4 regions of the Buttiauxella sp. genome follow, and region 3 is predicted to be linked to each of the others. Evidence: predicted binding sites of a transcription regulator. Region 3 holds the regulator's gene; each other region holds the start of a gene.

Region 1 (7,463 bases), 210 kb from region 3:
TAAGGAATGTTTCAATCGCCTGATTCTGGCCTTCAATCCATTGGAATTGGAAATAACCATAATTAGGGTCGAATAATTTAAAGGTATTGTTTTCCAGACGCAGAGATAAAGAATGTGCACTGGTGCTGCCTTTTATATTCAGGTGGTAATTATTGTTATTTTTTAAAATTGAAATAAGGTTGCTTGCCATTTTTTCTGGTGTTGACGAAAACATGGAAGGATATTCATTTTTGAATTTGACCGCGTTGGCGGATAATATAGTTTTAAATACTTCTATATTTTGCGACATTTGACTTAATTTCGATAGTTGTTCCTGTAAATTCATCACCCCGCGCACCAATCCCTGTCCCCTGGGCGAGTTGATTGTATGAATAAATTTATCCCAACAGGAACCATAGACTAAGTAAGCGGCGGCCAGACCATAACAGCACCCCCCTTCGAAGCCGTATGAAGTTACGTTACCCTTGTTATCGTAGCTATTTCCTGTCCAGGCACCGCGGCGTTTGGTTGGATCTGCGTGACCCCATTTGTTTTTAACGATGTAATCATTTTGTGAAAATGGAAAATACTTTCCATTGTATTGTTGGATAATTCTTAATGTTAATTGATTCATGGGTTAAATTCGCCTGTCACAAACAGTGTGATAAAAAAGATGCACCGCAAAAAAATATTACTCATAGATAAGATATTTCTTGGTATGGTGTGGTTTATTAAACTGGCGAAAGATACTTGATATGAATATGTATAGAAAGTTAATGATTATTTAAGTTCTCACGCTGGTAAATATTCAGCGTGAGAACGATACAAAGAAGGGTGCTTACAACACGCCTTGTCCCAACATCGCGTCCGCCACTTTCACGAAGCCTGCAATATTGGCACCGCGCACGTAATGCGTTTGCTTATCTTCACCGCCGTAATTCACACACGCTTCGTGAATATCGAGCATGATGTGATGCAAACGAATATCGACTTTTTCAGACTTCCAGGTCAGACGCGCAGCGTTTTGCGCCATTTCCAGACCGGACGTCGCCACGCCGCCTGCGTTTGCTGCTTTACCCGGTGCGAACAATACGCCCGCATCGAGGAACAGATTGGTCGCTTCGATGGTGGTCGGCATATTCGCGCCCTCAGCCACAGCTTTCACACCATTGGCGATAAGCGTACGTGCAGCTTCGGTATCCAGTTCGTTTTGTGTGGCGCACGGCAGCGCGATATCCACCGGTACGCTCCACGGCTGCTGGCCTTCGAGATATTGCAGGCCAAACTCTTTCGCATAATCGGCAACACGCCCGTCGCGGCTGGATTTGATCTCAGCCAGACGCGCCAGTTTCTCGGTGGTGAAACCGGCCTCATCCACGACGGTGCCGTTGGAGTCCGATGCCGTCACCACGCGCGCACCCAGCGACAGGGCTTTTTCAATCGCATATTGCGCCACGTTACCGGAACCGGAAACCGCGACACGCATCCCTTCAAAGCCGAGCCCGTGACGTTGCAGCATCGCGTCGGTGAAGTAGATCAGGCCGTAACCGGTAGCTTCCGGGCGAATCAGGCTCCCGCCAAACGACAACCCTTTACCGGTGAACACGCAAGAGGTGTTGTTGGAGAGCTTTTTCATCATTCCCGCCATAAAGCCCACTTCACGTCCGCCCACGCCAATGTCACCTGCCGGCACGTCAGTATCTGGCCCTAAATGGCGATATAATTCCATCATCAGCGCCTGGCAAAAACGCATGATCTCGCCTTCACTTTTGCCTTTCGGGTTAAAGTCACTGCCGCCTTTCCCCCCGCCCATCGGCAGAGTGGTCAGTGCGTTTTTGAACGTCTGCTCAAAGCCTAAGAATTTCAGGATCGATAAATTCACCGACGGGTGGAAACGCATTCCACCTTTGAATGGCCCAATGGCCGAGCTAAATTGCACACGCCACGCACGGTTAACCTGGACCTGATTTTTGTCATCAACCCAGGTCACGCGGAACTGAATCACACGTTCGGGTTCGACTAAACGCTCCAGCAGTGCAGAACGGCGGTATTGCGGATTTTGTTCGAGGAATGGCCACAGCGTGGTCATGACTTCACGGACGGCCTGAGCAAATTCAGGTTGGTGCGGATCGCGTTGTTGAACAGAAGAGAGGAACGACTCCAGAGAAAGCGAATTTTCCATAGCGTGATGAGTCCTTGTTATAGGTAATGTTATATAGGTATGTTGTGTCTTTCGAATATAACATTCACTTATTACCGAGCCGCAAGCAATTTCTCTTTATCCTTACTCCAGCCGTATTAGTGTAATTAATTGCGCGGCGTGACTTTTCCATATTACTTTGAATTTATTATCTTTTCGAAAGGGGCCAAGCGAATGATTGAGTGTCAGAAAGACTTGCCTGTCATCAATTTTACTTATGGATGCCGCTGAAAAGTCAAAGTAACGCCCGACGTGGCGAAACAGCGCTTTAAATAAACTTTCTTTGGCTGAAAACACCAACGTTAATGCGTAATTAAACGGCAGGGATGACGCAGCAAGCAGTTCTTTCTCCGCGCTATCAATAATGCCTTCGTATATATCGTGCGCCACGGCGAGAGGCATGATTTCCTCAAAGTCGATGCCTGTTCCCACGCGTGAAATGGGGTTGTCAGCCATCACGGTTGCCAGCGCCACATTGCGGCTGTGCGTAATGCTGCCGGTAAATCCAGGTGGCCAGCAAGGTTCGCGGTGCAAGCCTATTCCCGGTACATCCTCCGTTATTCCATGAAAACGCAGCGCTTCACGGGCGGCTATTCTGCCAGCCAGATGTTCGGCCTGGCGTTTAATGACGGCATGGGATAAATGGCGATGATGGGGGAGACAAAGCAGGTCGTCGGGATGAAACGTTGAGGCGTCAAAATCGACGCGGAAAACGCGCACACCAGGGCGGAAATCGAAATGGGAAAGTTGATATTGCATGGCATCACTTAAAAACAGCGTCAGTCTTGTCGGATGACGCTGCGCTTATCCGACCTGGGAAAAGATGCTGTTGTAAGGCGGATAAGCGCACGCGCTATCCGCCCTACAAGCAGAAACTTAGAAGTGTGTATTCAGACTCACAAAGTAAGTACGACCAGAATCGTTATAAGTTGCGGCACCTGCGCCATACATATAACCGGTGTTCCCACCTGTGGTCTGGGCATTACCCGCACGCCAGTGACGTTCGTCGAAAAGGTTATCGATACCCGCCGTCAGGCTCACGTTCTTAGTCGCATCCCAACTTCCGCTCAGGCCAACGATGCTATACGGGCTAACTTCGTTAGTTTCTGAACCTGTTGCTGGCTGACCTTTGTAGTTGTACTTCTTCGGCTCTTGTTTGCCGTACCAGGTAAAGGTCGATTGCACAGAGAGATCCTGGCGAATCTGCCAGCTCAGCGTGGAGTTCAACGTATATTCCGGGATCACAGACAGACGTTCGCCCGTCTCTTTATTCTTACTTTCCAGCATATAAGTGATGTTGTTCGTCCAGTTCACGCTTTCGGAAACCGGCACGTTTAACGCACCTTCCAGACCTTCTACCAGCGCTTTAGGAATGTTTTCCCACTGATAAATATCTGTTTTTGTGCTGCCTTTAGCGGTCTGACCGACAGGCGCGTAACCCGCTTCAATCTTGTCGCGGTAGTCGTTACGGAACCAGGTCACCCCTGCCAGCCAGCCATCACGTTTGAACTCAAGGCCGATCTCTTTGTTGACGCTGGTTTCAGCTTTAAGATCGTCATTACCCATCATGTAGCAGCCCACACCGGTGCCGCTGGCGTAGCAACCCTGGCCTTTGCTGTACAGAATGTAGTTCGGGTTGGTTTGATACAGGCTTGGCGCTTTATATGCTTGTGCGATCCCCATTTTCAGGGTGAAGTCATCGCCTAAACCTTGAGACAGGTTCAGTGACGGGCTCCAGTTGTTGCCCACAATACTGTGGTGATCAAAACGCAGGCCCGGCGTCAGCATGGTGCTGTCGGTCAATTCCATGTTGTCTTCAGCAAACAACGAGAAGATCTCGGCCTGGGAGTACGGGCTACGGTCGGTGCTGCTGGATCCTGGAATATCACCGCCCATAAATGTTTGATTATTTGAGCTTAAATCTTTCATCTTCTGCTGGTTCCATTCGGTACCCAGCGTCAGATTTTGATTCACAAGATAATCAATCGGGATGTTCACTTCGCTGTGCAACAGCACGTCGCTCAGGTCGATATCACTGAACTTATCGCTGGAGAAGATACCTTCAGTACCGCCTGCCAGACCTTCCTGCATGCGCGAGTTGCGGGTGTGCTCGTATTGCACCCAGTTGCTGGTGGTCAGGCCGTCATCCCAGGCGCCATTCCAGGTCAATGAGTAGTTCTGGCGATAAAGACGGTTCGTCTCGTTGCCATAGTTATCTTTAACGATTTGGTTGGTGTTGGTGTTCTGCGTATCGCCGGAATAGAGGTTACCCTGGCGGCTGTAGCCCGCTTCCAGTTCCAGTGACTGCATCGGCGCAAAGTCCCAACGCACCACACCGTTGATGTCTTTATTGATCACACCTTCGCGGCCAGCTGGCAGCGTATCCGCGTAAATCCCGGTACGTTCAGACTGATGACCCTGGTTAATGTCCCAGGCGTCGGCCTGAGTTTTGTCCAGGTTACCGTACAGACGGAAGCTGAAATCTCCGCCCAGCGGGCCATTCAGGCTAAAGTTGGTACGTTTGGTCGAGCCTTCATCTTTGTGCTCAGGCGCATTGAGATAGGTGTTCCAGGAACCGTGCCACTCGCCGGTGCCTTTTTTGGTGATGATATTCACCACGCCGCCTGCCGCACCGTTACCGTAACGCGCAGCCGCAGGGCCACGAATCACTTCAATGCGTTCAACCATTTCTGGTGGTACCCAGCTTGCGTCGCCGCGCGTATCACGCTCGCCACGCCAGCCCAGACGCACGGAGTTACGGCTGGTCACCGGTTTACCGTCGATGAGGATCAGGGTGTTTTCCGGACCCATGCCGCGAATATCAATCTGGCGACCGTTACCGCGCTGACCACTGGTGGAGTTGCCGGTCAGGTTCACGCCCGGCATGGTGCGGACAATTTCGGAAATATCACGAGCTGGCGGGCGCTTTTTCAGCTCCTCAGCGGTGATGGTGGAAACACCAGGAGCCTGCAAGTTTTGCTCGGCCGCGGTCACCACCATGGTGTCTTCGTCACCAGGATTTTGTGTGTTGTCGTTCGCGGAAGCAGCGGTTTGAGCCGTTGCAGCTGCCGTCTGTTCTGCCGCAAAGGCAGGAGCAGCGGCTCCGTATATCCCCAAATTAATCAGCATCGCGAGGGAATAGTTAATTTTTTTATTCATTATGGCGGCCTGCTTTTCCGCTGTACCCGGCGTTATTCCGTTCCCAGAGGGATCGAGCACAGCATGGATTCCACTTAGTGATACCGAAATCTCCCCGCCAGTCGCCCTGAAATGAGGGAATTGTGCGGTCAGTTCGGCAATTTATTGTTTTTGCACCAGGAAGCTGGTAGCTCAAAGCGCGGAAATACGCTATTGCAAATGAAAATAATTATCAATAGTATTATCAATATATTTCAGGATTATTGATCGTTATCAATAATTTCATAGGGTTATGTTCGAGTGGAAAATTTGCTGACAGGAAGTGAAGGCTGGTGGCAGGCAAAACGGGCGCAAGGGATCCCCTCCGTGACCTGTGAAAAAGACGGTCAATGTAAGGTGGATTTTTGGTGGCGCGACCCGCAAGGCTGCGAAAAAACCTCACCGACTAAACGAGTCTGGATTTACATCACTGGCGTCACCGACCATCACCAACGCTCTCGTCCGCAAACGCTTGAACGCCTGGCGGGCACCGATGTCTGGCACTGGGAAACCCAACTCAGCAGCACCTGGCGCGGCAGTTACTGTTTTATCCCTTCGTCCTGCGAAGAGGATTTCCCCGCGCAAGCTTTTGAAGGCATGGTGCCGGATCGTATGGCATTGCGTGAAGGCTGGCGAAAGCTGCTGCCGCGCGCGATTGCCGACCCGCTCAATCCCGAAAGCTGGCACGGCGGACGTGGTCATCCGATGTCCGCACTTCATCTGCCAGATGCGCCAGCGCAAGCCGCCTGGGAACACCTCGAACCGCCATACCACGAGGCGCAGTGCATCACCTGGAGTAGCACGCGATTAAACAATCAGCGCAGGGTGTGGATTTTCGCCACCGGCGACGCATCTCCTGAGCAGCGCCCGCTAGCGATTTTGCTCGATGGGCAATTCTGGGCAGAAGGGATGCCCGTATGGCCCGCGTTACAGGCGCAAACGGATGCCGGAGAGTTGCCGCCTGCGGTCTACGTGCTGATTGATGTCATCGACAACGCGACGCGCAGTAACGAACTGCCGTGTAATGCGCAATTCTGGTGTGCGGTACAAGACGAACTTTTGCCACTGCTTCGCACCCATGTCCTTTGGCGTGAAAACCCGGAAACCACGGTGGTGGCGGGGCAAAGTTTTGGTGGGCTGTCAGCGCTTTATGCCGCACTCCACTGGCCGGAACAATTTGGCTGTGTGCTGAGCCAGTCCGGTTCGTACTGGTGGCCGAAGCGTGAAACCGCAGGACAGGGTGGGCAACTAATACAGCAGCTTGAAGACGGGCTGCAGTGCGACAAACCGTTACGTATTTATCTGGAAGCAGGGGTCAGAGAACCGCTCATCCATCAGGTCAATCAACGAATTTATCCCTTACTACAACAAACACAGCGAGCTGTTTTCTACCGTCAGGTTGACGGTGGGCACGATGCGCTTTGCTGGCGAGGCGGACTGCTAGACGGTTTAGCCTGGCTGTGGAAAACGCCTTATGAGTCCCGCGATGCGAAGTATGACGGGCATTGATAAAAAAGGAGTAAGGCATGGAATTCAATAATCCATTCGACTCGTTGCAGAGCCGTTTTTTCATTCTTGAAAATGCGCTACGGCAGTTCAGTTTATGGCCTGAACATTGCGCATTACCGGATGGCTGGCAGGTGGTTTGTGAACCCGCATCACACGACGAATGTCAGCGTTGGCTGCTTGAAAACTGGACACAGTTACAGCCCTCAACCTTTGCGCAAGTTGGGGTGAGCGGTGAGTGAATTGATAATGACACCTGCACAAGAACAACCTCTCGATACGGATCCCGACACTCATCTCGACAGTATGCCCCTCGTCGCGGCGCAGCCCGGCATCTGGATGGCGGATCAGCTATCGCCACATGCCAATGCATGGAGTGTGGCTCATTATGTTGAAGTAAACGGTGAGCTTAATGAAGCGCTGCTGTGTCAGGCCATCGTTGCCGGAATGAAAGAGGCTGACACCCTTTGCATGCGCTTTAGTGAAGTGGATGGCGAAGCGCGTCAGTGGGTGGTTCCTGACGCTTCATTCACGCAGCCAGTTTGCCAGGATCTGCGTGGAGCCACTGATCCTGAAGCGGCAGCACTCGCGATTATGCGCG
Region 2 (7,463 bases), on a different contig from region 3:
TCTGCATCACACGTCAAATTAATTTTATAACGTTCATTAACTATTTTATAAAAGTACTATTTATCATTAAGATAGGATTAATTTATTTTTATCCTAAATGCCTGTAGCTACTGCGGGTTTTTATTTTTATAATGATCGTTCATTAAACAGACAAAGGTTCAACGGCGCACATGTCATCTGATACAAGTTGCATTAAAAAAAGCCGTGGCCGTCCGAAGGTGTTTGACAGGGAAGCAGCACTCGACAAGGCCATGGCTCTGTTCTGGCAACACGGTTATGAAGCCACCTCGATGGCGCATTTGGTCGAAGCTACGGGCGCAAAAGCCCCGACGCTGTATGCCGAATTCACCAATAAAGAAGGGCTATTCCGGGCGGTGCTGGATCGTTATATTGCGCGTTTTACGCAAATGCGTGAGGCGTGCTTGTTCTGCGAAGAACGGACGCTTGAAGAAGCGTTGGAAGATTATTTATCGTTGATTGCCAAACTCTTTACCGAGAAAGACACACCAACGGGATGTTTTATTATCTGTACTTCGTCAGTACTTGCGGCCTCTTCGGAAGATATTGCCGCCGTGATAAAAACACGCCAGTCGATGCAGGAAGAAACGTTGGTACGTTTTCTGACTAAACGTCAGGAGAAAGGTGAAATACCTGCCAGCAGCTGCGTTCGTAAGCTGGCTAAATACCTGTGCTGTATTATTCAGGGGATGTCGGTAAGTGCGCGTGAAAACGCCAGCTATGACGAGCTTTTGCAGATAGTGAACACCACCATGCGTCTGATGCCTGAACTGAAGAAAATCTAAATGCAGTGAGGCGGATTACTCAAATTCATCCGCCTTATCTTTTGCAGTACTTTATTTCTGGCGTCCTTTACTCCAGTAAGCCATAAAGTTGATAGCATCGTGGTTTACCCCACATTCCCCAATCAAATAACGCCGCAGCATTTTCACCACAGTCGATTCCCCGGCAACCCATCCATAAAACGTCGTACTGTCGGTGGTGGCTTTATCCCACAGCAATTCGCCTTCAGCTTCCTCGTTGATCGCTTCAACAACTCCAGCCGTTTTAGGCAGTTGCGCTTCGGCTTTTACCGCAGGTAATAAGCACTCGCCGTGGCTGGCATTCGCGGGTTTACGCGGCAACCAGTGAATACGGGCGAAGCTAAATTCGCTTAAATCAACACAATCCCCCTGCTCTGGCACTTCAAAAAATGCCTGGATTTGCGGAGGGTTTTGCTGAGCCGCCAGCAATTCAAGAATCCCCCGCGCCGCTGGCAGTGCGGTTTCATCGGCAATAATTAATCCCTGACGCAAGCCTGCCGGTGGCGTCCATTCATAACCGCCGCTGTCTTGCGGGTAATCTGCATTGGGGGCGACGATTTGGATTTGATCACCGGGTTTCGAGGCGATCGCCCATGCGGAGGCCGGTCCTTCTGTTCCATGACTGACGAATTCAACCGTCACCTCCTGGCGCTCGCGGTCAACGTGGCGCAAGGTGTAAGTGCGCACAATCGGCCGCTTCTCTTTGGGCAATTCTTGCAGCAACTGATACCACTGCGCTTGCTCAGGCAAAGCGGGGATCGAGCCATCCTCTGATGGGAATAGCATTTTGATTCGTTGGTCCGGCGAATCACATTTCATTCTGGCAACATCGACGCCGCCAAATACCAGGCTCAACAGTGATGGTGAAACCTGCGATTTATTCACTAGCTGCACATTAAACAATCGATAGCCTTGCACTCCAGACATTTCGACTCCTTTGCCGCTCACGGCCACGCTTGAAAAAGTAAACCACAGAAATCATGTGATTATTCATAAGATTAATTTGAGAAATACTATCAATTGAGATTGATAATGAGAACCGTTATCGGCAAAATTCTGTGCGTTCATATTACAAAACATTTTTAAATGTTAATTATTTCCCATCCAAGGAAAGATGATGATGCATAAAAACGCGCGCTGGGTGCTTAACCCGTTGCTTCTGGCGATGATGTCTCCGGCTTTCGCACAGCAAACGTCCGAAGAAAACATTACGGTTTCTGCCAACCGTATGCACCGCACCGTTGCTGAGATGGCGCAGACCACCTGGGTTATCGAAGGTGCTGAGCTTGAACAACAGATCCAGGGTGGCAAAGAGCTGAAAGATGCCCTTGCGCAGCTCATTCCTGGTCTGGATGTGGGTAGCCAGAGTCGTACCAACTACGGCATGAATATGCGTGGCCGTTCTATCGTGGTGTTAGTGGATGGTGTGCGCCTGAACTCGTCCCGTACCGATAGTCGCCAGTTGGATTCTATTGACCCGTTCAATATCGAGCATATTGAAGTCATCTCCGGCGCCACGTCACTGTATGGCGGCGGCAGTACCGGTGGCCTGATTAATATCGTGACCAAAAAAGGCCAGCCTGAAACTCAGATGGAATTTGAAACCGGTCTTAAATCAGGTTTCAACAGCAGCAAAGATCATGATGAGCGTGTTGCGGGTGCCATATCAGGTGGTAACGACCATGCTTCCGGGCGTCTTTCAGTGGCTTATCAAAAGTTTGGCGGTTGGTTTGATGGCAATGGCGACCAGACCTTGCTCGACAATACCCAGACCGGTTTGCAATATTCAGACCGTCTGGATGTAATGGGCACCGGTACGTTAAATATTGATGAAACTCAACAACTCCAGTTGGTGACGCAGTACTACAAAAGCCAGGGTGATGATGATTACGGCCTTAATCTGGGGCAGAATTTTTCTGCAGTAACCGGTAACGGCAAGGCGTATGTTAGCGATGAGCTGAATTCAGACCGCATTCCTGGCACCGAACGCCATCTGATTAGCCTGCAATACTCCAACAGCGATTTCCTCGGCCAGGAATTGGTTGGGCAGATTTATTATCGTGATGAATCGCTGACGTTCTATCCGTTCCCGACGCTGACCCGTAACACGGTCACCAGCTTCTCCGCTTCTCAGCAAGACACTGACCAGTACGGTGCAAAACTGGCGCTGACCAGCCAACCGCTCGACGGCTGGCAGATAACGTATGGTGTCGACGCCGATCACGAGAGCTTTACCTCGAATCAGATGTTCTTTGATTTGGCGAAAGCTAACGCCTCGGGTGGCCTGAACAACCAGAGTATTTATACCACTGGCCGCTACCCTGGCTACACCATCACTAACCTCGCCCCGTTCCTGCAAACCAGTTATGACATCAACGACTTGTTTACTGTTAGTGGCGGTGTGCGCTACCAGTGGACTGAGAATAAAGTGGATGACTTTATTGGGTTCACTCAGCAACAAGGCATTGCGAACGGTATCGCAAATTCAGCCGATGCTATCCCTGGCGGCAGCACCGATTACGACAACGCGTTGTTCAATGCCGGTGTGCTGATGCACATCACCGAACGCCAACAAGCGTGGTTCAACTTCTCGCAAGGTGTTGAGTTGCCTGATCCGGGCAAATATTACGGCAATGGCACTTACCGCCTGTCGAATGGCCATTACCAGCTCCTGAATAGTGTGAACGTTGGGCAGTCTAAACTTCAGGGGATCAAGGTCGATTCTTATGAGTTAGGCTGGCGCTATACCGGTGATAGCCTGCGCAGCCAGGTTGCGGCGTACTATTCCTTGTCCGATAAGTCTATCGCCATCAACCGTGCCGATATGACCATCAATGTACAGGACGATCAGCGCCGTATTTACGGTGTTGAAGGTGCAGTGGATTACTTCATTCCGGACTCAAACTGGAGCACCGGTGTTAACTTCAACGTGCTGAAATCCGAGACGAAAGTTGACGGAAAATGGCAGAAATGGGACGTGATATACGCCAGCCCATCAAAAGCCACCGCCTACGTTGGCTGGGCACCTGATCCGTGGAGCCTGCGAGTGCAAAGCCAGCAGACCTTTGATTTGACCGATGCGAGCGACAATAAGATCAATGGCTACAACACTATCGACTTTATTGGGAGCTATGCTTTGCCTGTGGGCAAACTCAGCTTCAGCATCGAAAACTTGCTGGATGAAGATTACACCACCGTGTGGGGCCAGCGCGCACCGCTGCTGTACAGCCCAACTTACGGCAGCCCATCGCTGTATGAATACAAAGGCCGGGGACGCACTTACGGCGTGAACTATTCGCTGCTGTTCTAAGTTAAGGTTCGATAAAACGACTCACACAGGCTGGTGAAACCCAGCCTGTGTTTTTACGCGTGTTCACACATTCCTGCTCGACCGAAGCGTAATAGTCATTTAAAACATAAGGACTCTTATTATTGATGCAGTTTATATTTGGTAAGGTCAAAGTATGCTGGCAGGGTTTATTGGTTTAGGTTCGGTCATCGAAACAGCTTATCTTCCGGCGTTACGCCGTATATCTCCTCCCGATCTGGAGCTTTATGGATTTGACGTCGACACCACGCGTCAAATAGACGGTATCAGCCGCTGTGATTCTCTGGAGGCCTTACTGGCATTGCCCCTCGACGTGGTGCTGATAACCACCTCTTCGCTTCATCATCTCCCTGTACTTGAGCGAGTACTGCAAAGCAACGTCCCAGCGATTGTGGTTGAAAAGCCCGTTGCCGCCACACTTGCACAACTCGAAAAACTCGAAACAGTGCTTCAAGAGCCGCAAATTGCCGCTCGCGTGCTGGCGTTAGATCACTGGATGGTTCGCACTCAAGCCTGCGACCACATTCACATCTTCAATGAAATAAGCCGAATTGAAGGGTTCTTATGCGAACCCAGCGGATTTAACGCAGCGGGCGAGCCTGTTGCGCTGAACTTCGTCACGGGTGAAGCGGATACCCGTCAGTTGCGCCATCCTGACGGCGTTATTGTCGACATTGGGACTCATGTTCTCGCCATGATGCGCGAAACAGTTCGTCTACTCGGCGGGAATGACCGGCTAAGCGTTGAACTCACTTACGCCCGTGACCGTCTGGGTAATGCGATTGCCACCGGTGATGTAACGACTGCCGAAGGTGAAGCACTGTTAAGCGGCACCATGAGCGATATCCCGTTTACCCTGCATCTCAATAAATATGCCGGGCCGGCAGGCGGGCAAAAAGGTATGCGAATTTATCTTCATGACGGGCAAATCATCAATATCGATCGTGAAGGTGCGAATGAAGTGGTTGAGTGGATCACTGACAACGATACTGAGCGCCAGCTGATTGCCGGGCCGCTTTATGATCGCTGTTTGAATGATGTGGTATTTGGCGAGAAAAGAGTGTTTTTGCGCACGCCAGAAGCGATCCCGGCTTACACGCAACGGCGGATAACTGAAGTAACCGCACTGTTGAAACTTCAGCAGCAGTTACGGGGCAGCCACTAACAAAAAACCCATCTTTATAGATGGGCTTACATTTTTTTTGGTGGATGACGCGACCGCTTATCCACCCTACAAAACCGAAATTTCGTAGGTCGGATAAACGTAAGTGCCATCCGACATTTTTCGAATGTGAGCCCCGCTCATCATTCACCGTTAGATTTTATTCAAAACTAACTGGCCGTTATTATCCAGCGGGATCTGCGTGCCAGGATCTTTATCCATACGGATTTTGCCCTGCTGATCGCCAATGCGATACGTTACGTCATAACCGAGCATTTTCTCTGATTTGTCGTAAACCGTTTTACACTTCTGTTGTGTGGTGGTGTAAGTGTCACGGTCTTGCATGTTGCCTTGCACCTGGTTACCTGCGTAACCACCGCCCAATGCACCCACGACCGTAGCCACATCTTTACCACGCCCACCACCAAACTGATGACCAATTACCCCACCGGCGACGGCACCCAGCGCAGAACCGATAATACGATTATCATCCTGTACCGGGCGACGATGAGTAACCGCGACGTTCTGGCACTCTTTGCGCGGCGTTTTGACGGTTTCCTTAATTGGCGTCGCTGACACCACCTGTGCATACTGAGGACCACGGTCAAAAACATTCATGCTTGCAACCGCCGCCACACCCAGTGCTGCGGCCACACCGATACCTATACCCGCTAACATTGATTTATTCACAGGACATCCTCCTGACTTTGCTATTGCTTATAGTTTGCAACCAGGAACGGGTTCAGACAAATCAGACAACGGATGAAAAGTGCGGATTGATACGGCGAAAGCGGGTGTTTGGGAGAATTCCTAAGCGTTAAAAGCAGGTTTATGAAATTTTATGCTGCTTTACTGCAACAAAAAAACCCGGCCGGAGCCGGGTTTGAATGTCATGCTGAAAGGCGATTAGTGCAGTTTCAGACGCGGACGAATCACGCGGTTGATACTGCCCACCAGCATCATCAGACCGGTTTTGAAATAACCATGCAGTGCGACCTGGTGCATACGGTACAGCGAGATATAAACAAAACGCGCCATGCGCCCTTCTACCATCATTGAGCCGCGCATCAGATTACCCATCAGGCTGCCAACGGTGGAGAATTTGGACAGCGACACCAGCGAGCCGTGATCTTTATAGATATAGGCTTTCAGTGGTTTGTCTTTCATCTGCGCAAGAATATTGGTCAGCACCAGTGATGCCATCTGGTGCGCAGCCTGCGCACGTGGCGGCACAAAACCACCTTCTGGACGTGCACATGAAGCACAGTCGCCAATCGCATAGATGTCCGGATCGCGCGTGGTTTGCAGTGTTGGCTCAGTCACCAGCTGATTGATACGGTTAGTTTCAAGACCACCGATATCTTTCATGAAGTCTGGCGCTTTGATCCCTGCCGCCCAAACCATCAGGTCTGCAGCAATGTACTCGCCGTCTTTGGTGTTCAGGCCACCCGAGTCAGCAGAAGTCACCATGGTTTGCGTCAGAACACGCACGCCCAGTTTGGTTAATTCGCTATGAGCCGCAGCAGAAATGCGCGGTGGCAGCGCAGGCAGAATACGTTCGCCCGCCTCAACCAACGTGACATTCAATGCTTCGTTGGTCAGACCTTTATAACCGTAGCTGTGCAGCTGTTTCACTGCGTTATGCAGCTCCGCAGACAGTTCCACACCAGTCGCCCCGCCGCCTACGATGGCAATGTTCACTTTGCCGCTGGCACCCAGATTTGCAGAATACTTGAGGAAAAGATTCAGCATTTCAGAATGGAAACGACGCGCCTGATGCGGGTTATCGAGGAAGATACAATTTTCTTTGACGCCAGGGGTGTTGAAGTCGTTGGAAGTACTGCCCAGCGCCATCACCAGAGTGTCATAAGGAATTTTACGTTCCGGAACCAGCAGCTCTCCTTTGTCATCGCGCAGTTCGGCGAGAGTCAAGGTTTTGCTTTCACGGTTAATGTCGACCACTGAACCGAGCTGGAACTGGAAATGATGATTACGTGCGTGTGCCAGATAGCTCAGCGCATCCACACCTTCATCCAGAGAGCCGGTTGCCACTTCGTGCAGCAGCGGTTTCCATAAATGGCTATGGTTACGATCGATAAGCGTAACTTTTGCTTTCTTACCACGACCCAGTTTTTTACCTAACTGAGTGGCC
Region 3 (7,463 bases):
AGATAAAGATGGTGCTGCTGCACTAACCGGTTTTGTCGGTTTCCTGGTGTTGACGACGCTTTGTTCGCCAGCCGCTGTTTCAATGATCAAGCATATTCCGCTGGATCAGGTCCCGATGGCTTTCAGCAAAATTGAAAACCAATTCGTGGGCATCATGGTCGGTATTATTTCCGCAGAGTTGTACAACCGTTTCAGCAGTGTCGAACTGCCAAAAGCGTTGTCCTTCTTCAGCGGTCGTCGCCTGGTTCCGATTATTACCTCCTTTGTGATGATTGCTGTTGCCTTCATCATGATGTTCATCTGGCCAATCGTATTTAGTGGTCTGGTGAACTTCGGTGAGCACATTCAGAAAATGGGTTCTATCGGCGCAGGTGTGTATGCGTTCTTTAACCGTTTGCTGATTCCAGTCGGTCTGCACCACGCGCTGAACTCCGTGTTCTGGTTCGATGTTGCCGGTATTAACGACATTCCTAAGTTCCTGGGCGGTGCTAAATCAATCGCTGAAGGTACCGGTATTGTTGGTATCACGGGCCGTTACCAGGCTGGCTTCTTCCCAATTATGATGTTCGGTCTTCCAGGTGCTGCACTGGCAATCTACCATTGCGCGCGTCCTGAAAATAAAGCCAAAGTACTGGGTATCATGATGGCGGGTGCATTTGCTGCCTTCTTTACTGGTATCACCGAACCGTTGGAATTCTCCTTCATGTTCGTGGCTCCAGTTCTGTATCTGATTCACGCAGTGCTGACGGGTATCTCCGTATTCATCGCGGCAAGCATGCATTGGATTGCTGGTTTCGGCTTCAGTGCTGGTCTTGTGGACCTGGTGCTTTCCACTAAAAACCCACTGGCGACTCACTGGTACATGTTGATCCCACAAGGTCTCGTGTTCTTCGTGATTTACTACGTTGTGTTCCGTTTCACTATCAATAAATTCAACCTGTTAACTCCGGGTCGTGAACTGGCGGTTGCTGGTGATGAAACTGATGGTCAGGACGTAAATGTAAGCGGCGATACCAACCAGGACGTTTCTGCGCTGGCTCGTCAATACATTGCAGCAGTAGGCGGTTCAGCGAACTTGACCGGTATTGATGCATGTATCACTCGTCTGCGTCTGAATGTGAAAGACTCTTCACTGGTTAATGAAGCGTTGGCAAAACGTCTGGGTGCAACCGGTGTTATCCGTCTGAACAAAACCAGCGTGCAAATCATCGTAGGCTTCGTGGCTGAGAAAATTGCTAACTCAATGAAAACGGTTGGTGATGTGCCAGCTGCCGCGCCTGTTGCTAGTGCTGCTGCGCCAGCGGCTGTTGCTGCGACCAAACCACAGGCTGTACCAAATGCAGTGACTATCGCCGCGCTGGTTTCCCCAGTCACCGGTGATGTTGTTGCCCTGGAACAGGTTCCTGATGAAGCCTTTGCCAGCAAAGCGGTAGGTGATGGTGTTGCTGTTAAGCCAACTGAGAAAACAGTTGTCGCGCCAGCTGCCGGTACTATCGTAAAAATCTTTAATACCAACCACGCGTTCTGTCTGGAAACCGAAAAGGGTGCCGAGATCGTTGTCCACATGGGCATTGATACCGTCGCACTGAACGGCCAGGGCTTTACCCGTCTGGTAGAAGAGGGGGCTGAAGTGGTTGCAGGCCAGCCGATTCTGGAAATGGATCTTGATTTCCTGAACGCTAATGCTCGCTCCATGATTAGCCCGGTAGTTTGCAGCAACATTGACGACTACAGCGGTCTGGTTATCCAGGCACAAGGTTCAGTGGTCGCAGGGCAAACTCCTCTGTACGAAATTAAAGGCAAATAATCGCTCCTGAGTCATAGATTGTGCCTTTAGCGGCTGGTGAGTTATTCTCCAGCCGCTTTTTTATTGCCGCCTTTCCCGCATTCCTCACTCGCAGCGCACCTGTAAGCCCCTTATTTATGCAACTAAAGGTTGTTTCCGACGCCTGCTTATTAGATCATATGCCGTTAACGAAAGTTTATGCACTGAGGAACCCGCGATGAGTGAGGCTGAAGCCCGCCCAACTAACTTTATTCGCCAGATTATTGATGAAGATTTGGCCAATGGTAAGCACAACAGCATTTGCACCCGTTTCCCGCCAGAGCCAAACGGCTATCTGCATATCGGTCATGCAAAATCTATCTGCCTGAACTTTGGTATCGCTCAAGATTATCAAGGCCAGTGCAACCTGCGTTTCGATGACACTAACCCGGTAAAAGAAGACATCGAATACGTAGAGTCAATTAAGCAAGATGTTGAATGGCTTGGTTTTCATTGGTCTGGCAACGTTCGTTACTCTTCCGACTATTTTGATCAACTGTTCAACTATGCGGTTGAGCTGATCAATAAAGGTCTGGCGTATGTTGATGAACTGACTCCAGAGCAGATCCGTGAATATCGTGGCTCATTGACCGCACCTGGGAAAAACAGCCCATTCCGTGATCGTACCGTTGAAGAAAACCTCGCGCTGTTCGAGAAAATGCGTAACGGTGAATTTGCCGAAGGCACCGCGTGCCTGCGTGCGAAAATCGACATGGCATCGCCGTTTATCGTCATGCGCGATCCGGTTATTTATCGCATCAAGTTTGCCGAACATCACCAGACCGGCAACAAGTGGTGCATCTACCCGATGTACGACTTCACGCACTGCATTTCCGATGCGCTGGAAGGCATTACGCATTCGTTGTGTACGCTGGAATTCCAGGACAACCGTCGTCTGTACGACTGGGTGTTGGATAACATCACCATTCCTGCGCATCCGCGTCAGTACGAGTTCTCACGCCTGAATCTCGAATACTCCATCATGTCCAAGCGTAAGCTGAACCTGCTGGTGACTGAGAAGGTTGTAGAAGGCTGGGATGACCCACGTATGCCGACCATTTCTGGTCTGCGTCGTCGTGGTTACACTGCGGCGTCCATTCGTGAGTTCTGTAAGCGTATTGGTGTGACCAAGCAAGATAACACCGTCGAAATGGCGTCTTTGGAATCTTGTATTCGTGATGATCTGAACGAGAACGCCCCGCGTGCGATGGCTGTACTCGATCCGGTAAAAGTTATCATTGAAAACTTCCCGCAGGGCGAAGTTGAAATGGTGACCATGCCGAACCATCCGAACAAGCCAGAGATGGGTAGCCGTCAGGTACCGTTCAGCCGTGAGATATATATCGATCGTGCTGATTTCCGCGAAGAAGCGAATAAACAGTACAAGCGTCTGGTGCTCGGCAAAGAAGTGCGTCTGCGTAATGCTTATGTGATTAAAGCCGACCGCGTTGAGAAAGATGAAGCCGGGAATATCACCGTGCTGCATTGCTCCTACGATCCGGAAACCTTAAGCAAAGACCCAGCTGATGGCCGTAAAGTGAAAGGCGTTATTCATTGGGTTAGCGCAGAACACGCTTTACCTGTTGAGATTCGTCTTTATGACCGTCTGTTCAGCGTAGCGAACCCTGGTAGCGCGGAAGATTTCTTTGCCACGATTAACCTAGAGTCTCTGGTTATTAAGCAAGGTTTCGTGGAACCGAGTCTGCAAAATGCGGAAAAAGGTAAAGCGTATCAGTTCGAGCGTGAAGGTTATTTCTGCCTCGATAGCCGTTATGCAACTGCTGAAAAACTGGTATTTAACCGTACCGTTGGCTTGCGTGACACCTGGGCTAAAATAGGCGAATAACAAAAAATCGTCTTATATAAACGCCGCTATCAGCGGCGTTTTTTTTCGCCTGATCATTATCTGTTAATCCCTTTCATCATATTCGCGATGCGAATTAATGCTATTTAGCGCCCGTCCTGTATTCTTTCTTTTGGTCAACCTGAGAGCATAATAAATTCTTCATTTAATTATGTGAGCGCTCTCATATAGAGCTTTGTGTAAAAATAGTCGTCATTATCAGCACAAACAACTTTGCCTGCCATTTGTTACAAATGCTCATAAATTATGTGCTCTCTGTCATAATATCGGAATGAACTCTTACAAAAGCATTGATAATTCGCGTCGCGAAAAATAGTCTTGTGGGGAGCAGTAATGCGGGAAAATATTGATAACCGCTTTAGCCGTTAGGCATTTTTACTTTTTTTCGCGATGTGACGTCTTTTAACGTCCAGCGACTATTTATACGTCAAAGAGGAATATTATATGCGTACGTTTAGTGGCAAACGTAGTGCGCTGGCGCTTGCAATCGCTGGTGTCACGGCTCTTTCAGGACTGATTGTCATCCCTCAGGCAAGTGCAGCAGGTTTTATTGATGACTCAACTCTGACCGGTGGTGTTTATTACTGGCAGCGTGAGCGTGACCGTAAAGACGTCAACACCAATAAATACGAAACGAACCTTGCGCACGCAACCTGGAACGCAAACCTGGACTTCCAGTCTGGTTATGCCGCAGACATGTTTGGTCTGGATGTCGCAGCCTTTACTGCTATTGAAATGGCAGAAAATGGCAACAGCGGCCACCCTAACGAAATCGCATTTTCCTCTTCGAATAAAGCTTACGATGAAGATTATTCCGGCGATAAGAGTGGGATTAGTCTTTATAAAGCTGCAGCTAAATTCAAATACGGCCCTGTCTGGGCTCGCGCTGGTTACATTCAGCCAACGGGACAATCTCTGCTAGCACCACACTGGAGCTTCATGCCTGGTACGTATCAGGGTGCTGAAGCCGGTGCAAACTTTGATTATGGCGATTCCGGTGCTCTGAGCTTCTCGTACATGTGGACCAACGAGTACAAAGCGCCATGGCATCTGGAAATGGACAAGTTCTATCAGAATGATAAGAACACCAACGTCGATTATCTGCACTCACTGGGCGCGAAATATGACTTCAAAAATGATCTGATCCTCGAAGCGGCATTCGGTCAGGCGGAAGGGTATATCGACCAGTACTTCACTAAAGCGAGCTACAAATTTGATATTGCTGGTAGCCCACTGAGTACCAGCTACCAGTTCTACGGTTCACGCGATAAAGTCTCTGACGGCAGCGTCAACGATCTTTATGACGGCACAGCGTGGTTACAAGCACTGACCTTCGGCTACAAAGTGGGTCAGGTTGACCTGCGTCTTGAAGGAACCATGGTTAAAGCAGATGGACAGCAGGGTTACTTCCTGCAACGTATGACCCCAACTTACGCATCCTCAAACGGTCGTCTTGATGTGTGGTGGGACAACCGTTCTGACTTCAACGCCAACGGCGAGAAAGCAGTCTTCGCCGGTGCCATGTATGACCTGAGCAACTGGGATCTTGCTGGCTGGGCGGTAGGGGCATCTTATGTTTATGCATGGGATGCTAAACCAAGCTCTAAACCAACGACTGACGGTTACTACGATGCCGACAGCCGCCTGAAAGAATCTGCGTACAGCCTTGATGCGTTGTACACCATTCAGGATGGCCGTGCGAAAGGTACGCTCTTCAAACTGCACTTCACTCAGTACGACAACCACTCCGATATCCCAAGCTGGGGCGGTGGTTACGGCAACATCTTCCAGGATGAGTATGACGTGAAATTTATCGTCATCGCACCGTTCACTATTTTCTGATTTGATTCCGGGCGGTAACACGCCCGGTTTTGTTAAGGATATCGAGCATGAAAAAAATCATTTTGGTCACATTGATGGCTCTAGGTTTGAGCGCCTGCGCACAGCCAAAAGCGGCACCAGAAGATTCAAAACTAAAACAGGCTTATAGCGCCTGTATCAATACCGCTGAAGGGAATCCGGATAAAATTCAGGCCTGTCAGAGCGTGCTGAATGTGTTGGCTCAGGAGAAAGAACACCACGAGTTCGCACAGAAAGAGACCGTTCGCACCCTGGATTACCAGAATTGCATCCAGGCAACGCGCACCGGTAATGACCAGGCCGTCAAAGCGAAATGCGATAAAATCTGGCAAGAGATTCGCGCTAACAATAAGTAATGGTCGAATTCAGCCAATAAAAAAACCGGTGAGTTTCTTCACCGGTTTTTTTATATCTGACCACCAGGTTAGCGTGGCCAAATGTGCGGATTATTTTTCGCTGATTTCGTGTGCATTTTCGTCGGTACGGCAATCACCTTCAGCGCAGTGACCATACAGATACAGGCTGTGGTTGGTCAGACGAATACCATGGCGTGATGCGATTTCACGCTGACGAGATTCGATTGAATCATCGCTGAATTCAATAACTTTGCCGCAATCCAGGCAAATCAGATGGTCGTGGTGATGCTGCTGTGTCAGCTCGAATACGGATTTGCCGCCTTCGAAGTTATGACGAGTGACAATGCCTGCATCATCAAACTGGTTTAGTACACGATAAACTGTGGCGAGACCAATCTCTTCGCCCATATCAATCAGACGTTTATATAAGTCTTCCGCACTGACATGGTGGTTCACCGGACCCTGCAACACTTCAAGGATTTTTAATCGCGGAAGCGTGACTTTCAGGCCGGCCTTCTTCAATGCGGTATTATTGTCAGTCATGCGGAAATTGTCCTGTTGCTTAACGGATCGCTCGGACTCAGGGTGAGCGTTAAGATGAATGCGTCTCATTATAGAACTGCCAATTCTAAATGGAAACCGCAAGTATTATGCATAATCAAGCTAAAAAATGGCGTCTGAGTCGCGATTTATTTGCCTTGTTAGCTATTTAGTCAGGAGGTCATTGTACAGGGACAAACTGAAAAGTTAAAAATTTGTAGCGATTATTTTAATCGGAATAATCTATCAATGTGACGCAACCCAATGGTTGCGTCACATGTAGCATCAAGCGTTGAGGATATCAGCCAGGTTCAGTTCTTCAGAAACCTGTTTTACCCACTGTTGCACACGTTGTGCAGTCAGTTCAGGTTGACGGTCTTCATCGATAGCCAGACCCACAAAGTGATCGTCATCAGCAAGACCCTTAGACGCCTCAAAATGGTAGCCAGCAGTTGGCCAGTGACCCACAATTGCAGCACCGCGCGGCTCAATAATGTCGCGGATAGTGCCTAATGCGTCACAGAAGTATTCTGCGTAGTCTTCCTGGTCGCCACAGCCGAACAGGGCTACCAGTTTGCCATTGAAATCAACTTCTTCCAGAGTCGGGAAGAAATCATCCCAGTCGCATTGCGCTTCACCGTAATACCACGTTGGAATGCCGAGAAGCAGAATATCGAAGCCTTCCAGGTCTTCTTTGCTGCTCTTAGCAATGTCATGCACCTCAGCAACGTCTTTACCGAGCTGTTTTTGAATCATCTTCGCGATATTTTCGGTGTTACCAGTGTCGCTGCCGAAAAAAATGCCTACGATTGCCATGAGTAAAATAACCTCTTGAAACTTAATGGTATGGTGGCTGCTATTTGGCCACAGATAGGGCAATCATAGCAGAACACATTGCGGGGCGGAAACTGCTATCACCCTGATGTGCACAGACTGCAACATCGTCAGCCGGGCAACAGCATTAAAACTAACTGAGATGCTGCTTCAGTTGCGCGAGAAGAATCTCTTCAATCAACTC
Region 4 (7,463 bases), on a different contig from region 3:
TACCTCCAGACTCCTGCCTGTTGAGACAGTAACAGGAGGTATGAAAGCCATGCTTAAAATCACAGATGATGCGGATGAGCAATCCGGTAATGCTCTGATGTCATGGTGGGAAGGAAATGGCGCAGCACAGGTTATTGCATATGAAAATGAAGCCATTCTTCTCGCACGCGCAATGGGGGAGGCATCACTCTCCTCTATGTCCCGGGAAGGTCAGGATGCTGAGGCGTGTCGGATTTTATGCCTTACAGCAAACAGACTTCACACCATCCCAAAACGTCCTTTACCACAACTTCCGACTCTGGATGAGTGGTTTTTTCCTCTTCAATCAGCAGCCCAGCAGTATGGCGGCATCCTGGCGCGTAGCGCTGAAATAGCAGAAGAGTTGTTATCGACTCCACAAGAGTTAGTCGTATTACATGGCGACTTACATCATGAGAACGTTCTTGATTTCGGTGCCTCAGGCTGGCTGGCCATTGATCCAAAAGGAATCATCGGTGAACGAGGATTCGACTTTGCCAATATTTATACCAATCCGGATCTTGGCAATCCTGTGCCCCGGGTTGCTACTCTCCCAGGAATATTTAAACAACGACTGAATCTCGTTTGCGAAATGGCGGGCCTTGATAGAGAGCGTCTACTCAAATGGATAATTGCGTGGTGCGGACTCTCAACAATATGGTCATTTGAGAGCAACGAAACAGCATCCATAGCATTAGAAGTTGCAGCGCTGGCATTGTCCGAACTGAATCAGTGAACAGCCAGTCTCGAGTTAAATGTCCCGTAGGCCACCTGTCTGGATCTTGCAACAGGAAGTGGTGGACTATTTTCACGTCACCAGATTAAACAGAAATAGTTAAACTGTTGATGTTCCAGTAAATCGTTGTTTTCAGGCATTTTAGGTTACCTATCGCATAAATCGGTATTCTCTATACATCTTTTACTTTCTATCACCTATGCTTTCTTTCTACAGATTAATCCTCGTTGTATCAGTGAGTTAAATAGCTCATATCACCGTCTGCAAGAGTTTCAGCAGGGTCTATCCTTAGTTAAGGCGACTAAAAATGAAGCATTTTCCGAATACCCCTGTTATCAGGATGTTGTATTGATAATTGTTATCATTAACATAGGGTATTGGCCTTTGGGCGGCAAAACATGAAGAGGTGAACTATGGATGTGCAAACCGGTAGCTTCGATCCCAGTGAATTCGCCTGGAAGGGACTGACGTTAACCCCTGATGCGTGCTCACATATTCGCAAACTGGCAAGCCAGCAACCCGGCTTTCTCGGCGTCCGTCTGGGCATAAAACAGACAGGTTGCGCGGGCTTTGGCTACGTGCTCGATAGCGTAAAAGAGCCAAAACCTGACGATCTCCTTTTTGAAACCGACGGCGCGAAGCTGTGGGTACCGCTATCTGCGATGCCGTTTATCGACGGGACGGAAGTCGATTACGTGCATGAAGGATTAAACGAAATTTTCAAATTCAACAACCCGAAAGCACAACACGAATGTGGTTGTGGTGAAAGCTTTGGGGTGTAGGCGGGATTATGTCACGTAACACTGAAACGTCTGAAGAAGTGCAAACCTGGGCGGGTGGCCATCACTACAAAGAAGGCTTTTTCACCCAGCTCAAAACTGACGAACTGGCTCACGGCATCAACGAAGATGTCGTGCGGGCGATCTCTGCGCGACGTAATGAACCTGAATGGATGCTGGAGTTTCGCCTGAGCGCTTTCCGCGCCTGGCTTGAAATGGAAGAACCGCACTGGCTGAAGGCTCATTACGACAAACTCAACTATCAGGATTACAGTTATTACTCCGCACCATCCTGTGGCAGCTGCGATGACAACTGCGAATCGCAACCCGGCGCTGTCCAGCAGCCGGGCAGCAACGCCTATCTGACGGGCGAAGTGGAAGAAGCGTTCAAACAGCTCGGGGTGCCGGTGCGTGAAGGCTCAAATATTGCTATGGATGCGATTTTTGACTCCGTCTCTGTTGCCACCACGTATCGTGAAAAACTCTCCGGGCAGGGCATTATTTTCTGCTCTTTTGGTGAAGCGATTCATGAATTCCCGGAGCTGGTACAGAAGTATCTCGGTACTGTTGTTCCGAGTAACGACAACTTCTTCGCGGCACTCAATGCGGCAGTGGCTTCCGATGGCACCTTTATTTATGTGCCCAAAGGTGTGCGTTGCCCGATGGAGCTCTCGACCTATTTCCGCATTAACGCCGAGAAAACCGGCCAGTTTGAACGCACCATTTTAGTGGCGGATGAAGGCAGTTATGTCAGTTACATTGAAGGATGCTCCGCACCGGTGCGCGACAGCTATCAGCTGCACGCCGCCGTGGTGGAAGTCATCATTCATAAAGATGCTGAAGTGAAATATTCCACGGTGCAAAACTGGTTCCCGGGCGACGGCAATACGGGCGGCATCCTGAACTTCGTCACCAAGCGTGCGTTGTGCGAAGGGGCGAACAGTAAAATGTCCTGGACGCAGTCCGAAACCGGCTCGGCGATTACCTGGAAATACCCCAGCGTGATTTTGCGCGGTGATAACTCCATCGGTGAGTTTTTCTCCGTGGCGTTGACGGCCGGGCATCAGCAGGCTGACACCGGCACCAAGATGATCCACATCGGCAAAAACACCAAATCGACGATTATCTCGAAAGGCATCTCTGCCGGACACAGCCAGAACAGCTATCGCGGGCTGGTGAAAATCATGCCGACCGCCACCAACGCCCGTAACTTTACCCAGTGCGACTCCATGCTTATTGGGCCGGACAGCGGGGCGCATACCTTCCCGTATGTCGAATGCCGCAACAACACCGCCCAACTGGAACATGAAGCGACCACCTCGCGTATCGGGGAAGACCAGTTGTTCTACTGCCTGCAACGCGGGATACCACAGGACGATGCGATTTCAATGATCGTCAATGGATTCTGTAAAGACGTGTTCTCGGAACTGCCGCTCGAATTCGCGGTGGAAGCACAAAAATTATTAGCGATTAGCCTTGAACACAGCGTCGGATAAGAATTAAGGGAAAATTATGCTGAGCATTAAAGATCTACAGGTAAGCGTTGAGGACAAAGCGATCCTGCGCGGCTTAAGCCTTGAAATTAAACCGGGTGAAGTGCACGCGATTATGGGGCCGAACGGCTCAGGGAAAAGTACGCTTTCTGCCACGCTCGCCGGGCGTGAAGACTATGAAGTCACTGGCGGACAGGTGCATTTTAAGGGCAAAGATCTGCTGGAATTATCGCCGGAAGATCGCGCCGGAGAAGGCATTTTCATGGCCTTCCAGTATCCGGTAGAAATCCCGGGCGTCAGTAACCAGTTCTTCCTGCAAACCGCGCTGAATGCGGTGCGCGAATATCGTGGCAAAGAGGCTCTCGACCGTTTCGATTTCCAGGATTTGATGGAGGAAAAAATCAAATTGCTGAAAATGCCGGAAGATTTGCTGACCCGTTCGGTGAACGTCGGTTTCTCCGGTGGTGAGAAAAAACGCAACGATATTCTGCAAATGGCGGTTCTCGAACCTGAACTTTGTATCCTGGATGAATCAGATTCTGGGCTCGACATTGATGCGTTGAAAGTGGTTGCGGAAGGGGTGAATTCCCTGCGCGATGGTCACAGGGCGTTTGTCATCGTCACCCACTACCAGCGTATTCTTGACTACATCAAACCTGATTTTGTTCATGTGCTTTATCAGGGGCGAATTGTGAAATCAGGGGATTTCAGTCTGGTGAAACAACTGGAGGAGCAGGGTTATGGCTGGCTTACCGAACAGCAGTAACGGCAACGCCCTACAACAGTGGCATCACCTGTTTGAAACCCAGGGCGACACACGCAGCAAAGAAGCCCAGGAACATATGCAGCAAATGCTGCGCCTGGGGCTGCCAACACGCAAACATGAAAACTGGAAATACACGCCGCTTGAAGGGCTGCTCAATAACCAGTTTGTTTTGCCTGCATCGCAAGCGTTAAGCGAAATTGAACGTGACACGCTGGCCTTGTCGCTGGACGCCTGGCGTCTGGTGTTTGTCGACGGGCGATTTAGCGCTGATCTGAGCGACGATCTGACCAACAGCGGGTTTGACGTCACCATTGATACTCATCGAGAGTCGTTGCCTGCGGCGGTGCAGGGCGAAGTGTTCCTGCATCTCACCGAAAGCCTGGCTGAGACGGTGACGCACATTCGCGTGGCGCGTAATCACAGCCCCGCTAAAGCTCTGCTGCTGATGCATGTCACTCGTGGCAGCGCACAGGGCGAGATGAGTACCGCGCATTATCGCCACCATTTGTCGCTGGGCGAAGGCGCGCGTGCGTCGGTCATCGAACATTACGTCAGCCAGGGTGAGCACCCGCATTTTACGGGCGCGCGCTTTACGGCGGAGGTGGCAGCAAACGCTCATTTGCACCATGACAAGCTGGCGTTTGAAAACGCCCAAAGTTACCACTTCGCGCATAACGATTTGCTGCTCGGCCAGGATGCCAACGTGGATACCAACAGCTTCCTGCTGGGGGCGGCAGTGTTGCGCCATAACACCAGCACGCAGCTTAACGGTGAAAACACCACGCTTCGTATGAACAGCCTGGCGTTGCCGGTGAATAACGAAGTGTGTGATACCCGCACCTGGCTTGAACATAACAAGGGCTACTGCAACAGCCGACAACTGCATAAAACCATTGTGCGCGATAAAGGGCGCGCGGTGTTTAACGGCATGATTAAAGTGGCGCAGCACGCCATCAAAACTGACGGACAGATGACCAACAACAACTTGTTGCTGGGGCGTCTGGCGGAAGTGGACACCAAACCACAGCTTGAAATTTATGCCGATGACGTGAAATGCAGCCATGGCGCGACCATTGGCCGCATCGATGATGAACAGATGTTCTACCTGCGTTCGCGTGGGATTAAAGAACAGGCTGCACTTCAGATGATTATTTTTGCCTTTGCCGCAGAGCTTACGGAGAGCATTCGTGATGAGGCATTGAAACAGCAGGTGCTGGCGAGGATCGGCCAGCGCTTTGCAGGGGGCGAAGCATGAGTTTTTCCATAGAACGGGTGCGGGCTGATTTTCCTATTCTGAGTCGGGAAGTGAACGGGCAACCGCTGGTCTATTTAGACAGCGCGGCGAGCGCACAAAAGCCGCAAGCGGTTATCGACGCCGAGCTGGATTTTTACAGCCACGGTTATGCAGCGGTGCATCGCGGCATCCATACACTGAGCGCAGAAGCGACACAGTTAATGGAAAACGTGCGTAACCAGGTTTCGCGTTTTATTAATGCGCGATCGCCCGAAGAGATCGTTTTTGTTCGTGGCACCACCGAAGGCATTAACCTGGTCGCCAATAGCTGGGGGCGCGCTAATATCCAGGCGGGAGATAACATCATTATTTCCACCATGGAGCACCATGCCAATATCGTACCGTGGCAAATTCTCTGCGAGCATACAGGCGCGACATTACGCGTCATCCCCCTCAATCCGGACGGCACGCTGCAACTGGATGTGTTCCCGACGCTGATTGACGAACACACCAAACTGCTGGCGATTACTCATGTTTCAAACGTACTGGGTACTGAAAACCCGGTGCAGGAGATGATTGCCACCGCCCATCAGGCAGGGGTAAAAGTGCTGGTGGATGGCGCACAGGCCATCATGCACCACGCTATCGATGTGCAAGCGCTGGACTGCGATTTCTATCTGTTCTCCGGCCATAAAATCTATGGCCCGACGGGGATTGGCGTGCTGTATGCGCGCGAAGAAATCCTGCAAAACATGCCGCCATGGGAAGGGGGTGGGTCGATGATCGCAAGTGTTAGCCTGACGGCTGGCACCACTTACGCCGCTGCACCGTGGCGCTTTGAAGCGGGTACGCCTAATACCGCAGGCATTATCGGGCTGGGCGCTGCGTTGCGCTATGTCGAGAGCCTTAATCTGGCTGAGGTGAGCGAGTATGAGCAATCGCTGATGCGCTACGCACAGCAGGCGCTAAACGCGGTTCCGGACCTGACGATTTATGGTCCGGACCAGCGACTCGGCGTTATCGCGTTTAATCTGGGCAAACATCACGCTTATGACGTGGGGAGTTTCCTCGATAACTATGGTATTGCGGTTCGTACCGGTCACCATTGCGCGATGCCGTTAATGGCGTTCTACCAGGTTCCGGCGATGTGTCGTGCCTCGTTCGCCATGTACAACACTGAAGAAGAGGTGGATCGGCTGGTGGCAGGCTTACAGCGCATCCATCGTCTGTTGGGCTAACAGGGAGAAAGCCATGGCCACCATGCCAGACAAAGAAAAGTTGCTGAAAAATTTCAGTCGTTGCAGCAACTGGGAAGACAAGTATCTCTACATCATTGAACTTGGCGGGCGGTTGCCGGCGTTTCCGGAAAGCGAGCGCAAAGCGGAAAACACCATTCAGGGCTGCCAGAGCCAGGTGTGGATTGTCATGCACCAACAATCTGATGGTGTGATCACGCTTGAAGGTGATAGTGATGCCGCAATCGTCAAGGGGCTGATTGCAATCGTGTTTATTCTCTACCAACAGATGACTGCGCAGGATATTGTCGCGTTTGACGTCCGCCCGTGGTTTGAGAAACTTGAGCTTGCTCAACACCTTACACCGTCTCGCTCCCAGGGGCTTGAAGCAATGATCCGCGCAATCCGCACCAAAGCCGCCAATCTTAGCTAAACTCAAAGAACAGCTTTCATCCTGTTAACGCGAGGTAATTTAATTACCTCGTACGGCTTTCAGCATTCCGGCATTCAGCCGGTGAATACAGGAATTCAGTATGAAGCGCGCGTTCTCTCAAATAACATTAGTTTTACTCTCTGCTCTGGCCGCAAGCCAGTCAGCATGGGCCGTTGACTATTTATTGCCGCCACCTGGCAGCCGAATAATAGGTCAAAATCAAACCTACATTGTTCCTAATGACGGTAAAAACCTGGAGGCAGTCGCGGCGAAATATAATACCGGCGTGTTACTGTTAATGGAGGCAAACAATACTGTTGATCCTTTCTTACCCAAACCTGGCAGTGAGTTAACTATACCGTCGCAAATGATCCTTCCGGATGCTCCGCGCGTGGGTATTGTTATCAATCTTGCTGAACTGCGGTTGTATTATTATCCGCCAGGGCAGAATCGTGTTGAGGTTTACCCCCTCGGCATTGGTCAGCTTGGGCGAGAAACACCTGTGATGGTGACTCGCATCAGCCAGAGGATCCCAAATCCAACCTGGACGCCAACGGCAAATATCCGCGCTCGTTCAGCCGCACAAGGCATCACGCTGCCTGCGATGGTGCCAGCAGGGCCAAATAACCCGCTAGGACGCTACGCTCTGCGTCTTGAGCAGGGCGGTGGTGAATATCTGATTCATGGCACCAATGCGCGTAATAGCATCGGCTTGCGTGTGAGTTCGGGCTGTATGCGAATGCGTGCGCCAGATATCAAGGCTGTGTTC

The links. The regulator Fur, encoded in region 3, represses iron uptake genes when iron is present. The targets are predictions, from matches to a motif close to ATAATAATGAGAACNACTATCAA.
Positions count from the first base shown of each region.
Region 1: the regulator Fur is predicted to act here: its motif matches at 5,537-5,559, upstream of fes (enterochelin esterase).
Region 2: the regulator Fur is predicted to act here: its motif matches at 1,848-1,870, upstream of WBL83_RS02860 (siderophore-interacting protein).
Region 4: the regulator Fur is predicted to act here: its motif matches at 1,103-1,125, upstream of sufA (Fe-S cluster assembly scaffold SufA).

Region 1 is NZ_JBAVHX010000009.1:25,263-32,725, forward strand. Features, by position in the region: gene WBL83_RS07095 (YopT-type cysteine protease domain-containing protein) at 1-613, opposite strand, end outside; gene gdhA (NADP-specific glutamate dehydrogenase) at 818-2,161, opposite strand; gene entD (enterobactin synthase subunit EntD) at 2,264-2,938, opposite strand; gene WBL83_RS07110 (TonB-dependent siderophore receptor) at 3,056-5,338, opposite strand; gene fes (enterochelin esterase) at 5,618-6,865, shown strand; gene WBL83_RS07120 (MbtH family protein) at 6,883-7,104, shown strand; gene WBL83_RS07125 (enterobactin synthase subunit F) at 7,112-7,463, shown strand, end outside.
Region 2 is NZ_JBAVHX010000004.1:523,916-531,378, forward strand. Features, by position in the region: gene WBL83_RS02855 (TetR/AcrR family transcriptional regulator) at 171-803, shown strand; gene WBL83_RS02860 (siderophore-interacting protein) at 855-1,748, opposite strand; gene iutA (ferric aerobactin receptor IutA) at 1,942-4,131, shown strand; gene WBL83_RS02870 (Gfo/Idh/MocA family oxidoreductase) at 4,286-5,314, shown strand; gene WBL83_RS02875 (glycine zipper 2TM domain-containing protein) at 5,465-6,001, opposite strand; gene WBL83_RS02880 (NAD(P)/FAD-dependent oxidoreductase) at 6,218-7,463, opposite strand, start outside.
Region 3 is NZ_JBAVHX010000009.1:235,674-243,136, forward strand. Features, by position in the region: gene nagE (N-acetylglucosamine-specific PTS transporter subunit IIBC) at 1-1,807, shown strand, start outside; gene glnS (glutamine--tRNA ligase) at 2,004-3,671, shown strand; gene chiP (chitoporin ChiP) at 4,134-5,531, shown strand; gene chiQ (ChiQ/YbfN family lipoprotein) at 5,579-5,905, shown strand; gene fur (ferric iron uptake transcriptional regulator) at 5,996-6,448, opposite strand; gene fldA (flavodoxin FldA) at 6,731-7,261, opposite strand; gene ybfE (LexA regulated protein) at 7,413-7,463, opposite strand, start outside.
Region 4 is NZ_JBAVHX010000004.1:372,460-379,922, reverse strand. Features, by position in the region: gene WBL83_RS02155 (aminoglycoside phosphotransferase family protein) at 1-754, shown strand, start outside; gene sufA (Fe-S cluster assembly scaffold SufA) at 1,168-1,536, shown strand; gene sufB (Fe-S cluster assembly protein SufB) at 1,545-3,029, shown strand; gene sufC (Fe-S cluster assembly ATPase SufC) at 3,046-3,792, shown strand; gene sufD (Fe-S cluster assembly protein SufD) at 3,767-5,047, shown strand; gene sufS (cysteine desulfurase SufS) at 5,044-6,264, shown strand; gene sufE (cysteine desulfuration protein SufE) at 6,278-6,694, shown strand; gene ldtE (L,D-transpeptidase LdtE) at 6,795-7,463, shown strand, end outside.